2 regions of the Gordonia sp. IEGM753 genome follow, and region 2 is predicted to be linked to the other one. Evidence: riboswitches for the same ligand, from Rfam matches in the RefSeq annotation. Region 2 holds a riboswitch; the other holds the start of a gene.
What was found. A riboswitch is a leader RNA that binds a small molecule or an ion and turns the genes downstream of it on or off. The one in region 2 is predicted to bind cobalamin.
Positions count from the first base shown of each region.

Region 1: linked by a shared signal. The riboswitch ahead of cobO (cob(I)yrinic acid a,c-diamide adenosyltransferase) and the one ahead of ACQR3R_RS09240 (CbtB domain-containing protein) in region 2 are both predicted to bind cobalamin.

Region 1 covers NZ_JBNQGB010000001.1:190,314-196,642, reverse strand. The annotation lists gene cobD (threonine-phosphate decarboxylase CobD) at 1-915, opposite strand, end outside; gene cbiB (adenosylcobinamide-phosphate synthase CbiB) at 908-1,816, opposite strand; gene bluB (5,6-dimethylbenzimidazole synthase) at 1,813-2,463, opposite strand; gene ACQR3R_RS00885 (cobyrinic acid a,c-diamide synthase CobB) at 2,460-3,788, opposite strand; gene cobO (cob(I)yrinic acid a,c-diamide adenosyltransferase) at 3,785-4,396, opposite strand; cobalamin riboswitch at 4,479-4,713, opposite strand; gene ACQR3R_RS00875 (hypothetical protein) at 4,867-5,451, shown strand; gene ACQR3R_RS00870 (PQQ-dependent sugar dehydrogenase) at 5,520-6,329, shown strand, end outside.
Region 2 covers NZ_JBNQGB010000001.1:2,062,902-2,069,230, forward strand. The annotation lists gene cobN (cobaltochelatase subunit CobN) at 1-1,199, opposite strand, end outside; gene cobW (cobalamin biosynthesis protein CobW) at 1,203-2,264, opposite strand; cobalamin riboswitch at 2,361-2,573, opposite strand; cobalamin riboswitch at 2,758-2,986, shown strand; gene ACQR3R_RS09240 (CbtB domain-containing protein) at 3,108-3,299, shown strand; gene ACQR3R_RS09245 (CbtA family protein) at 3,311-4,018, shown strand; gene ACQR3R_RS09250 (cobalamin biosynthesis protein) at 4,015-4,428, shown strand; gene cobM (precorrin-4 C(11)-methyltransferase) at 4,510-5,256, shown strand; gene nfuA (Fe-S biogenesis protein NfuA) at 5,421-6,005, opposite strand; gene ACQR3R_RS09265 (acyltransferase family protein) at 6,063-6,329, opposite strand, start outside.

The sequences.
Region 1 (6,329 bases), 1.9 Mb from region 2:
TCGCACGCTGCTGTTGTGCGCAAACAAACGCAGCAGGATGCCGCGCCGGGCCATGAATTGATGCAATTGCTCCGCGTCGTCGGCAATCAGCCATTGAAACAGCGCGCAACCGCCATGAGGCGTGAAGCCAAAACGTTCGAGCAGGATGGCCAAGCGTTCGCTGGCCTGCTGCGTGCGAATCCGCTGCCGGGCCTGCGCTTCGGTATCCAGCAGGCAGGCCTGCCCCAGCACGCGTGTCGGGCCGCTGATAGCCCAGGGCCCGACTTGTTCGGCGAGCAACTTCAGCAACTTGCGCTCGGCCAGCACAAACCCCAACCGCACACCGGCCAGGCCGAAAAATTTGCCGAACGAGCGCAACACAATCAAACCCACGCGATTGGCAAACGGCGCCACGCTGAGAGCAGGCGTGTTGTCCATGAATGCCTCGTCTACCACCAACCAGCCACCGCGCTGCGCCAGACGCGCGTGCCAGTCGAGCAGACGATCTGGATCGACGCTCAGTCCAGTAGGGTTATTCGGATTGACCACTACCAGAACATCAAGGCTGTCGATGAAAAAGTCGACTTCCTGCTCAAGCACTTCGCGCACGACGTAGCCATTACGTCGCCACGCTTGCGCATGTTCCGCATAGCACGGCGACAACACACCCACCTTGCCGGCGCGACGTAAACGCGGCAGCAACTGAATGGCCATTTGCGAACCGGCCACCGGCAGCACATGGGCCGCGCCGTAATACTCACACGCGGCCTGCTCCAGACCGTCGTCGGTTTCCGGCAATCTCGCCCACGCCCGCAGTGGAATCTGCGGAACCGCAAATGGCCATGGCGCCAGGCCAGTAGAGAGGTCAAGCCAATCTGCTTCGGCGATGCCGTAATCGAGCGCCGCCTGACGCAACCGACCACCGTGTTCAAGCATAGAATTCAGACCCCACACACAGAATTAGCAGCCATAACCATACCCCGCGCTGAACCAATTGCCAGCCTCGGTCGATGGAATCTGCATCTGCCGGAACACCTTCACCCAATTGCGGGCGCTGGTGCAGTTCACCGTGGTAAATCGCCGCCCCGCCCAACTCGACGCCAAGCGCACCGGCACCTGCAGCCATGACCGGACCGGCATTCGGGCTGTCCCAGGTCGGGCCTTGAGTGCGCCAGCATTTGAGTGCGAGTCGAGTCTTGCCCAGCAACGCGTAGGTCAACGCCACCAATCGTGCAGGAATGTAGTTAAGAACATCATCGATTTTTGCCGCTGCCCAGCCGAAACGCTCGAAACGTTCGTTGCGATAACCCCACATCGCATCCAGCGTATTGCTCAACCGGTAGAGCACCACACCCGGCACGCCGGCCACGGCAAACCAGAACAACGCCGCAAACACCGCGTCACTGCCATTTTCCAACACGGATTCGGTGGCAGCACGGGCGACTTCGGTCTTATCCAGTTCACTGGTCTGACGGCTGACCAGATAACCCACGCGTTTGCGCGCCTCGTCAAGATCATCGCTGCGCAACGCCTTGGCAACCGGTTCGACATGTTCACCGAGGCTGCGCATGCCGAGCGCGCAATACAGCGCAAGAATCTCGACGATCCAACCGACGTAAGGCGCCCAGGAAAACGCCGTGGCCAGCAAGGTCAGCGGCAACACGGCAATCACCCAGGCTGTGACACCGTGACTGCGCCAGCCACGACCACCACTGTTGAAACGTTGCTCGATGCGGTCGGCAAAACGGCCGAACGCCACCAGCGGATGCCAGCGTTTGGGCTCACCCAGCAGCGCATCCAGCGCAACTGCAGCGACACTCAATAACGCCACACTCATTGACTCTCTCCCCAGTAATTCTCATACAGCAAATCGCTCAGCGGACGCGCCTGCGCCCAACCTTCAAGTACCAGCATCGGCGCCGGATAAAACGCTTTGACCGGCCCCAGGCAAAGTACCGCCACCGGTTTGGCACCCGCGGGCAATCCCAGCAAATCCGCCAACGCCTGTGGCTCGAACAACGACACCCAACCCATGCCCAAACCTTCAACGCGGGACGCCAGCCACAGGTTTTGAATGGCGCAGGACAGCGAAGCAATGTCCATTTCGGGCAATGTACGACGGCCGAAGATATGCCGCTCGCGATCGTCCATCAGCGCAGCCACCAGCACTTCGGCGCAATCGTTGATGCCTTCGACTTTGAGCTTCATAAATTCATCTGTACGCTCCCCGAGCGCTTCGGCGGTGCGGACGCGCTCCTCCTCGACCAACGCCTGAATCTTGCTGCGCAAGCCGCGATCACTGATGCGGATGAACCGCCAAGGCTGCATCAGGCCGACACTTGGCGCCTGATGCGCAGCTTCGAGCAGGCGCCGAAGCAACTCGGGCTCGACGCTGCCGCCGCTGAAGTGACGCATGTCGCGGCGTTCGGCGATGGCTCGGTAGACAGCCGCGCGTTCGGCTTCGGAAAATGCGTTGTCGATCATGGCCTCTTCGCGAGCAAGTCGGCCTCATGATCAGGCACAAACAATGCGGCTACAGCGCTCGGGTTCGACGGAAAATAGAAGTGCACATAGGACGCGGTCATCCGCCCTTCGCGATAAACCGCCTCGGCGCCGCGCCCGCCATTCGGGCTCAAGCCTCGGGTAATGGGTTCAAGTTCGGTCGTGGTCAACGAGTGATGGTAGGTGTGACCGCGCAGGGAGCCTTCGGGCAGTTCGACCGCTTGCAGCGCCAACGCGGCCAGGCGCTTTTGCATCACCGCATCCCCGGCCAGCAAACCGACCAATTGTGCGCGGGTACCTTCGACATCGGTCAGCGAATCCAGCAGGTAAAGCATGCCGCCACATTCTGCCAACAACGGTTTGCCCGCCGCATGGTGTGCACGAATCGCCTGCAGCATCGTGAGGTTCTGCGACAACGCCACATGGTGCAATTCCGGGTAGCCGCCAGGCAGATAAAGGCTGTCGGCCTGGGGCAATTGCGCATCACGGATCGGCGAGAAAAACACCAACTCGGCGCCCATCGCTCGCAGCAGATCCAGACTTGCGCCATAGGTAAAGGCAAAGGCTTCGTCACGCGCCACCGCGATACGCACGCCGGCCAACAACGGTTCGGCGGCGATTACATCCGGCGCCGCAAACTCGACGGCCGGTGGTAGCGCTACCTCACAGCTGCTGGCCAGCGCATTGGCGGCGGCATCGAGGCGCAGGTCGAGGTCGTTGAGTTCGCTGGCCTGAACCAGACCCAAGTGGCGGCTTGGCAACTCGATCCCGGTTTCTCGCGACAAGGCGCCATACCAACGCAAACCTTCGGTCAGGCTGCCTTCCAGCAATTGTGCATGGCGCACAGTGCCAACGCGGTTGGCCAACACACCGGCAAACGGCAAGTCCGGTTGATAACGCGCCAACCCCAAGGCCAGCGCACCGAACGTCTGGGCCATTGCGGTGCCGTCGATCACACCCAGCACCGGTACCCCGAAATGCCGCGCGAGGTCTGCGCTGGACGGCGTGCCGTCGAACAAACCCATCACGCCTTCGATAAGAATCAGGTCGGCCTCAGCGGCCGCTTCCCACAACAGTCGGCGACTTTCCTGCTCGCCGACCATCCACATGTCCAGCTGATAGACCGGCGCACCGCTGGCGCGCTCGAGAATCATCGGGTCCAGAAAATCGGGTCCGCATTTGAACACGCGAACCTTGCGCCCCTGATTGCGATGCAAACGGGCCAGCGCAGCAGTAACGGTGGTCTTGCCCTGACCGGAGGCCGGCGCGGCAATCAATACCGCCGGGCAATGACGTGGTTGGCTCACAGTTCTACGCCTTTTTGCGCCTTGATCCCGGCCTGGAAGGCATGTTTGATCACGCCCATTTCGGTGACTGTGTCGGCCAGCTCAATCATTTCCGGCTTCGCGCCACGACCGGTCACAACCACATGCTGCATCGGCGGTCGCGCCTGCAAATCACTGAGCACCTGATCGAGGTCGAGGTAACCGTGCTTCAGCGCGATGTTCAGCTCATCCAGCACGACCAGGCCGATGGACGGGTCGCTGAGCAGTTCACGGGAAACGACCCACGCAGCCTCGGCGGCAGCGATATCACGCTGACGATCCTGGGTTTCCCAGGTGAAGCCCTCGCCCATCACATGAAACCGCACCTGCTCGGGAAACCGCCGAAAGAACAGCTCTTCGCCAGTGCTGTTACGGCCCTTGATGAACTGCACGACGCCGCACTGCATGCCGTGGCCCATCGAGCGCGCCAGCATGCCGAAGGCCGAGCTGCTTTTGCCTTTGCCGTTGCCGGTCAACACCAGCAGCAGCCCGCATTCATTCGGGGAGTTGGCGATTCGTTCGTCAATCACGGCTTTCTTGCGCAACATGCGCGCCAAATGGCGTTCGTCACGATCGGGGGTGTCAGTCATTGGGGGAGCTCTCCGTTGAGGCTGGATAACGGCGGGCAGGCACAAGAATAGATGGCGTGAAGCCTGGCATCGCCCACCGTGATGCCGCTGGATGGATCAGGCCGGTCTCCGGGCTCATGAGCGGCTCGCGGCCTGACTGCGCGCCTTCCCGCATCGGTAATCGACACAGTGGCTTAAAGCACAGTTTTCACTCATTTACCGTTGCGGGGGCAGCGCCGGGATCGTGACCCTTTCTTCAATTGAAAAAGCGACTCACCGGCTTCCCTGTTTCACTCTGTCGACCAAGGCCACAGAGCACCTGAAACAAGCCGCGAAGGTTAGAGGGTTGGGGATGGAGCGTCAATTAAAGCCGGGCGACCGCTGAGCGAATAACTGCCCCTAATCAATTATCTGACGCCAATCTTGTGCCACACTCTGCGCAGTGATATCAAATAGCCATACATCAACACACAATAATAAGGGTGAGCAACATGCAAGGCATGATCATCAGCAATCCGAAGCTGGAATTCCTGCGTCCGATGCTGGAGCGTTGGTTCGACTGCATCGACCGTTACAACGCTGTGCGCGGCGATAACGATGCGCCGTACTGGCATGATGAAAAAGCCAATCTGGGTTTGCTTTCGGCGGCTGCCTGGATGGCAGAAATGGTCACCCTGCAACACACACCTACCCGCAAACAAACCGAAGATGGCGAGCGCAACGGTCGTGCCGATTTGTTGATCGCCAGCAGCGAACAACGCGCTTACCTTCAGACCACGCAACGCTGGCCACGGGTCAATGGTTTGAATGTGACTCAGGCGTTGGCCGACATCACCAGCGATGCAAAAAGAATCAGCTACGCCAGCGACCTGAAACTGGGTTGCCTGTTTGTGGCCCCACAAAAAACCCAACACAGCACGACCCCGGAAGAACTCCAGGACATGGTCGATGACCTGCAAAAAGAAAACACCTGCGCCGTCGCCTGGTATTTCCCCTACGCCTATCGCAAGTTGCGCAACGAAGCTGGCCAGTATCATCCGGGCATCGCCGTACTCTTCAAGGAAGCACGGGGCTGACAGGTGGAACCATCGCGCCGTGAAACTTCTCTACTGAACACTCCAGTGCACTCATAGGGAAGATCAGCATGCGCAAGCCCCAGCTCGTTTTTGTCATCGTGCTCGCCGGAGGGCTTGCCGCCTGCGGTGAATCCTCCGGGCTTCAGGTCTCCGACGGCACCGGGCCGTCACCCAAACTGCCAGAGCCGAACAAAACACTTATCCCGACGGTGAACATCGCGCCGGCGATTGGCTGGAGCGATGGCGCCATGCCAACCGCAGCGGCGGGCATGAAAGTGGGTGCATTTGCCGAGAACCTCGACCACCCACGCTGGCTGTACGTGTTGCCCAATGGCGATGTGCTGGTGGCAGAAACCAACGCCCCGCCCAAACCCGACGACTCGAGCGGCATCCGTGGTTGGGTCATGAAAAAAGTGATGGGCCGTGCTGGCGCCGGTGTGCCCAGTGCCAACCGAATCACACTGCTGCGAGACAAGGACCACGACGGCATCGCCGAAACGCGCACCGTGTTCCTGGAAAACCTGAATTCGCCTTTTGGCATGGCACTGGTCGGCAATGACCTTTACATCGCCGACTCCGACAAGTTGATCCGGTTTCCCTATCAGGACGGCGAAACATCGATCACCGCACAACCGACCAAAGTCGTCGACTTACCGGGTGGCACGATCAACCATCACTGGACCAAAAACGTAATTGCCAGCAAGGACGGCAGCAAGCTGTACGTGACGGTGGGCTCCAATAGCAACGTAGGCGAAAACGGCCTGGCTGCCGAGGAAGGTCGGGCAGCAATATGGGAAGTGGATCGCGCTACCGGCAATCACCGGATTTTCGCCTCCGGCCTGCGCAACCCTAACGGCATGGGCTGGGAACCCACCAGC
Region 2 (6,329 bases):
TCAAGGCCCACGCCATTGCCGATACGACCGTCACGGGTCGGATAATTGGCCAGAATCAGGGCAATGCGTTTATCGGCGTTGGGCACTCGCGCCAGATCACTCCAGCGCCGCGCCAGTTGCGCGACAAAATCCATGCGCTCGGGTTGCGCCCGATAGCAAACCACATCCGACTGACTGCGCTCACTGCGCCAGGCCAGGTCCTTGAAGCTGATCGGGCGACTGATGATTCGCCCGTCCAGTTCCGGCAAGGCGATGTGCATTGCCAGGTCTCGCGGGCCCAATCCCTGCTCGCTCGCCCGCCAACCAGGCTCGTTGTCTTGGGCGCAGATGGCCTGGATAACCGGAATGTTGCGCCGAAACGGTCGCAAATGCGGCGCTTCAGGGCTCGACTGGGCGAAACCGGTGGTGTTCAAGATCACCGCCGCTTCAACCTCGTCCAGCAAATCTTCGACCACGGTGAGGCAACCTGGCTCTTTTAGACTGGCCAGCGCAATCGGCAATGGGTTAAGCCCTGCCGCCTGCAAACGCTGGCAAAAAATATCGATGAAAGCAGTATTGGCCGCTTGCAAATGTGAACGGTAAAACAGCACCGCCGCGACCGGTTGACCGACCTGCCATTCGGCTTGCCAATCGCTGAGGACTGCGGGGCTTTTTTGCGGGTGATAGATCGCGGTGCGTGGCAGCGTTTGCGGTTCGGCCCAGGCATAGTCACGGGCTAGCCAACGATTGGCCAGGCAGCGAAAAAAGTCCAGGGCATTGCTCATGCCGCCCTGACGCAGGTATTGCCAGAGCCGGTCACGTTCGCCCGCGTCAACCGTGCTCAGATCGCTGAGTTCGGGGTCTGGACGGTCATCGCCCGGCACCAGAATCAGCTGCACACCACGCTCGGCCAGTTGCACCAGACGCTCGACACCATAGCGCCAATAGCCAATGCCGCCGTGCAGCGAAATCAGGATGACCTTGGCATGGCGCAACACCTGGTCGACATACAGGTCAACCGAGGCGTGATTTTGCACCTGCATCGGGTTGGCCAGACGCACGCTCGGGTAATCGTCGGGCAATTGCTGCGCCGCTTCGGCGAGCAGCGCCAGGCTGGAATCACCACTGCACAGGATCACCAGTTCGGCGGGGGTTTGTCCAAGGTCGGCAATGTTGTCATCCGACACGAAACCGCCGGGCTGGGTCCTGAGCAGGTGCATGGGTTAGACGCTGAGCGCAGCGCGCAATTGCGCTTCGAGTTGCGCCGCATCCAGTTCCTGGCCGATCAACACCAGGCGTGTGGTGCGCGCTTCATCGGCGCCCCACTGCCGGTCGAAATGCTTGTCGAAACGCGTGCCCACGCCCTGAATCAGCAAACGCATCGGCTTGTTCGGGATTGCCGCAAAACCCTTGACGCGCAAGATGCCGTGCTTGACCACCAGTTGCGTCAGCGCATCCATCAGCAGGTTTTCATCGGCTTGCGGCAGCTCGATGGAGATCGAATCGAAGGCATCGTGATCGTGGTCGTCTTCGCCTTCATGATGGTGATCGTGATGGCTATGACGGCTATCGATGTGTTCTTCGGAACCGGCGCCGAGGCCAATCAACACGTCCAGCGGCACGCGGCCGCTACTCGCTTCAATTACTTTCACGGCGGGCGGCAGTTCTTCAGCGACTTCCAGGCGCACACGGGCCAGGTCTTCGGCACTGATCAGGTCGGATTTGTTGAGGATCACCAGGTCGGCGCTGGCCAGTTGATCGGCAAACAACTCGTGCAGCGGCGATTCGTGATCCAGGTTCGGGTCCAGTTTACGCTGGGCATCGACCTGGTCCGGGAACGCGGCGAAAGTACCGGCAGCCACGGCTGGGCTATCAACCACGGTAATCACCGCGTCAACCGTGCAAGCACTGCGGATTTCCGGCCATTGGAAGGCCTGGACCAAAGGCTTTGGCAGGGCCAGCCCAGAGGTTTCGATGAGAATGTGATCGAGGTCGCCGCGACGCGCGACCAGTTCGCGCATCACCGGGAAAAACTCTTCCTGCACGGTGCAGCACAGGCAGCCATTGGCCAGTTCGTAGACGCGGCCGTTGGCCTCTTCTTCAGTGCAGCCAATGGAGCACTGCTTGAGGATTTCACCGTCGATACCCAGTTCGCCAAATTCGTTGACGATGACCGCAATGCGGCGCCCCTGGGCGTTGTCGAGCATGTGCCGCAGCAACGTGGTTTTGCCCGAGCCGAGGAAGCCGGTAACGATGGTGACGGGAAGTTTGGCCAGTGTTTTCATCGGATGCCCTTTGGCAAGGTGGCGGGCATACGGGACGACGACCGCTGCGACAGTTGCGCGGAAGATTTCGCCACCGGATCACCCCGCCCGGTTGTAGTGAGAATCTATGACGAGGCAGGTCTCCTGGCTGACGGCGTGCAGGGCGTTGGCCCGGCATTCGCTGCGCCTTCCCGCGAAGCCGTTAAACAGGCTTCGCAGTGGCGTGGCAGCGAACAACACCGTTCACAGTTGCGGGGGCAGCCGCGGCATCGACCGCGTTCCCTTCTTAGCTTCGGCAAACGCCGAAGAACCTCGAAAGCGCAAGGCTACGCATCGTCTGGTGGCCGGTCAATCTCTTGTGGCGAGGGGATTTATCGTTAGGCAGCGAAGCGGCCCCGGTGTCTATTGGCGACGGCTTCGCCGCCGAGCGGGGATAAATCCCCTCGCCACAAAAAACACACCTGAGCTAATTGAGAACCCTTGCCAATTGACGTCAAACCCTCGCCCATGGTCTCCTACGCATCTTGTTACGGGTGCCCTTCACAGGGTGAAACGGGAAACCGGTGAATCATGTGCTTTACTCTAAAGCCATGTCAGTCCGGTGCTGCCCCCGCAACGGTAAACGAGCGAAGAATCAAAACCACTGTGCCAGCAGTTCGGCATGGGAAGGTGATTCTTGCAGGTCAAGGCGACAGCCGAACCCCCTCGTGAGCCCGGAGACCGGCCAGTAACACAAAGTGACCACTACGATCACTGAATAACAAACCCGCGGTGGGCGGGCGCTGTTTGCACCCCTGCGCGCCCGACTCGCGGGGGTTTTGCATGCGCCCCTTATCACCCGCTGACAGACCAGAGGGAAGCGCCATGTCGACCATCAGCAGCACCAAGCACAGTACCGCCAGCAGCACCACAACCCTGAGCCAACGCCTGACCGCCGCCATTTGTGCGTCGATCCTTGGCGCGTGCCTGGTGTATTTCGCCGGTTTCTCGCACATTGAAGCGGTACACAACGCTGCTCATGACACCCGTCACAGCTCCGCATTCCCGTGCCATTGAGACCTGCCGACATGATCAAGCGTATTGCTCAAACCGCAGGTTTTACCGGTCTGCTGGCCGCCCTCCTGCTGACCCTGTTGCAAAGTTTTTGGGTGGCCCCGTTGATTTTGCAGGCCGAGACCTACGAAAAATCCGAGCCAGCGGCGGTTGAAGTTCACGAACACGATGCCGCCGCCATGGCCGGCCATACTCACGATGCCGAAGCCTGGGAGCCGGAGAATGGCTGGCAGCGCGTTGCATCGACCACCGGCGGCAACCTGGTAGTCGCCGTTGGTTTCGCCCTGATGCTGGCGGGCCTGTACACCTTGCGCGCCCCGACCAAAACGTCCCAGGGCTTGCTCTGGGGCCTGGCCGGTTACGCGACATTTGTGCTGGCGCCAACCCTGGGCCTGCCACCCGAACTGCCGGGCACCGCAGCGGCTGATCTGGCCCAGCGGCAACTCTGGTGGATCGGCACCGCTGCCTCAACGGCTGTCGGCATTGCATTGATCGTGTTCAGTCGCCACTGGCTGATGAAAGTACTGGGCGTGGCAATCCTGGCCGTTCCGCACGTGATCGGCGCACCGCAACCGGAAGTGCACTCGATGCTGGCCCCGGAAGCACTGGAATCGCAATTCAAAATCGCTTCGCAGCTGACCAACGTGGTGTTCTGGCTGGCCTTGGGCCTGATCAGCGCATGGTTGTTCCGCCGCAAAAGCGATGGCCAATACCACGCATGAGTGAACCCGGCACAGCGCCGACTTTAGTGGTCGGCCTGGGCTGCCAACGCGGCTGCCCCGCCGGTACCTTGCGAGCATTGCTGGAGCAGGCATTACAGGCTCACCGCATCGAATTGCACCAGATAGTTGCCCTGGCCACTATCGACCTGAAGCGCGACGAGCCTGGCCTGCTCGAATTGGCCGCAGAGCTTGAGTTGCCACTGAGCTACTTCAGCAGCGAACAACTGGCCAGGTACCAAACGCAACTCAGCCATCGCTCGCAAATCGCTTTCGAACGCACCGGCTGCTACGGCGTCGCAGAAAGCGCAGCATTGGCGCTTGCGGAACACCTGGCGCAGTCACCGGCAACGCTACTGATTTCACGACAAAAATACGCTCAGGCCACCCTGGCATTGGCCTGCGCTGTATAAATTCCCCGATAATCCCCCCGTCCATCATGAGCGATCTTCATCTGAAGACCCGCCTAACCCTTTTTCTGACAGGAAATGACGATGACCGTCTTCTTCATTGGCGCAGGTCCCGGCGACCCGGAATTGATCACCGTCAAAGGCCAGCGGCTGATTCGCACGTGTCCGGTAATCATCTACGCCGGCTCGCTGGTGCCAGAGGCGGTGCTGCAAGGACACAGCGCGGAGTTGGTTGTAAACAGCGCTGAATTGCACCTGGAACAGATCATCGAGCTGATCAAGACCGCTGATGCCAAGGGGCAGGATGTGGCGCGCGTACATTCCGGCGATCCGAGCCTGTATGGAGCGATTGGCGAGCAGATTCGTTACCTGCGCGAACTCGAAATTGCATTTGAGATCGTCCCCGGCGTCACTGCCACCGCAGCGTGCGCGGCACTGCTGGGCGCTGAATTGACGCTGCCAGACGTATCTCAAAGCGTAATCTTGACCCGCTATGCCGACAAGACCGCGATGCCAGCAGGTGAGGAGCTGGGGAATCTGGCACAGCACGGCGCGACGATGGCGATCCACCTGGGGGTCAATCATCTGCAAAAAATCATTGTTGAACTGCTGCCGCATTACGGCGCCGACTGTCCAATCGCGGTGATTCATCGCGCGACCTGGCCGGATCAGGATTGGGTGGTGGGAACGCTTGCGGACATCGCCGGGAAGGTTGAAGCCAAAGGGTTTCGGCGCACGGCGTTGATATTGGTGGGTCGGGTATTAGGCAGTGATCACTTCAGTGAGTCATCGCTGTATCGCGCAGGGCATGCGCATCTGTACAGGTCCTGAAGCGTTGGTGGCGAGTGAGCATGCTCGCGCAGGACCGCTATGCGGCCCAACGACAGCCAATGCATTCATCACGGGAAAATGCATTAGCTGCTTTGCGACTGCTGCGCAATTGATGGGAGCAAGCTCCGTCGCCACCGCGACGTTTTTTTTCGCAGCGAACGCCCTTAGTAGTAGGCGTTTTCTTTCTGCGTGTGGTCGGTAACGTCACGCACACCCTTAAGCTCGGGAATACGCTCGAGCAACGTGCGCTCGATGCCTTCGCGAAGGGTGACGTCTGCCTGGCCGCAGCCCTGGCAACCGCCGCCGAACTTGAGCACGGCAATGCCGTCTTCAACCACATCGATCAGGCTGACCTGACCGCCGTGGCTCGCAAGCCCCGGGTTGATTTCGGTTTGCAGGTAGTAATTGATGCGCTCATTGACCGGGCTGTCGGCGTTGACCATCGGGACTTTGGCGTTTGGCGCCTTGATGGTCAGTTGGCCGCCCATGCGGTCGGTGGCGTAATCGACGACCGCATCATCCAGAAAAGCTTCGCTGAACGAATCGATATAGGCAGTGAAGCTTTTCAGCCCCAGTGCCGTGTCTTCCGGTTTTTCTTCGCCCGGCTTGCAGTAAGCAATGCAGGTTTCGGCGTACTGGGTGCCAGGCTGGGTGATGAAGACGCGGATGCCGATGCCTGGGGTGTTCTGCTTGGAAAGCAGATCAGCCAGATAATCGTGGGCGGCGTCAGTGATGGTAATAGCGGTCATGGAAACTCCTCGCAGGCTTGGGCGCAGTTTACGCCAATCATCGCGCCGCACAAAGTCCTAGTATTTTTGTCGGGAAAGCACTGGCTTCGATCTTTTCGCAGGTTCGCCGTCAATTCGGTCTTTTAGCCACCGATAGCTGCTTTTTTCGATCCATTCGTAACTTGCCCAAGACCCAAGGCCAATAGTCAAAGCACAAACCACAAACATCACGTAGGGATTCACCCCATAACGCTGTGCGATAAAACCACCGGCCGACAGCACCAGAACGTGCATCAAGTACACGGAATAGGAGCAATCGCCCAGCAACTTGAGCAGGCGTTTGTT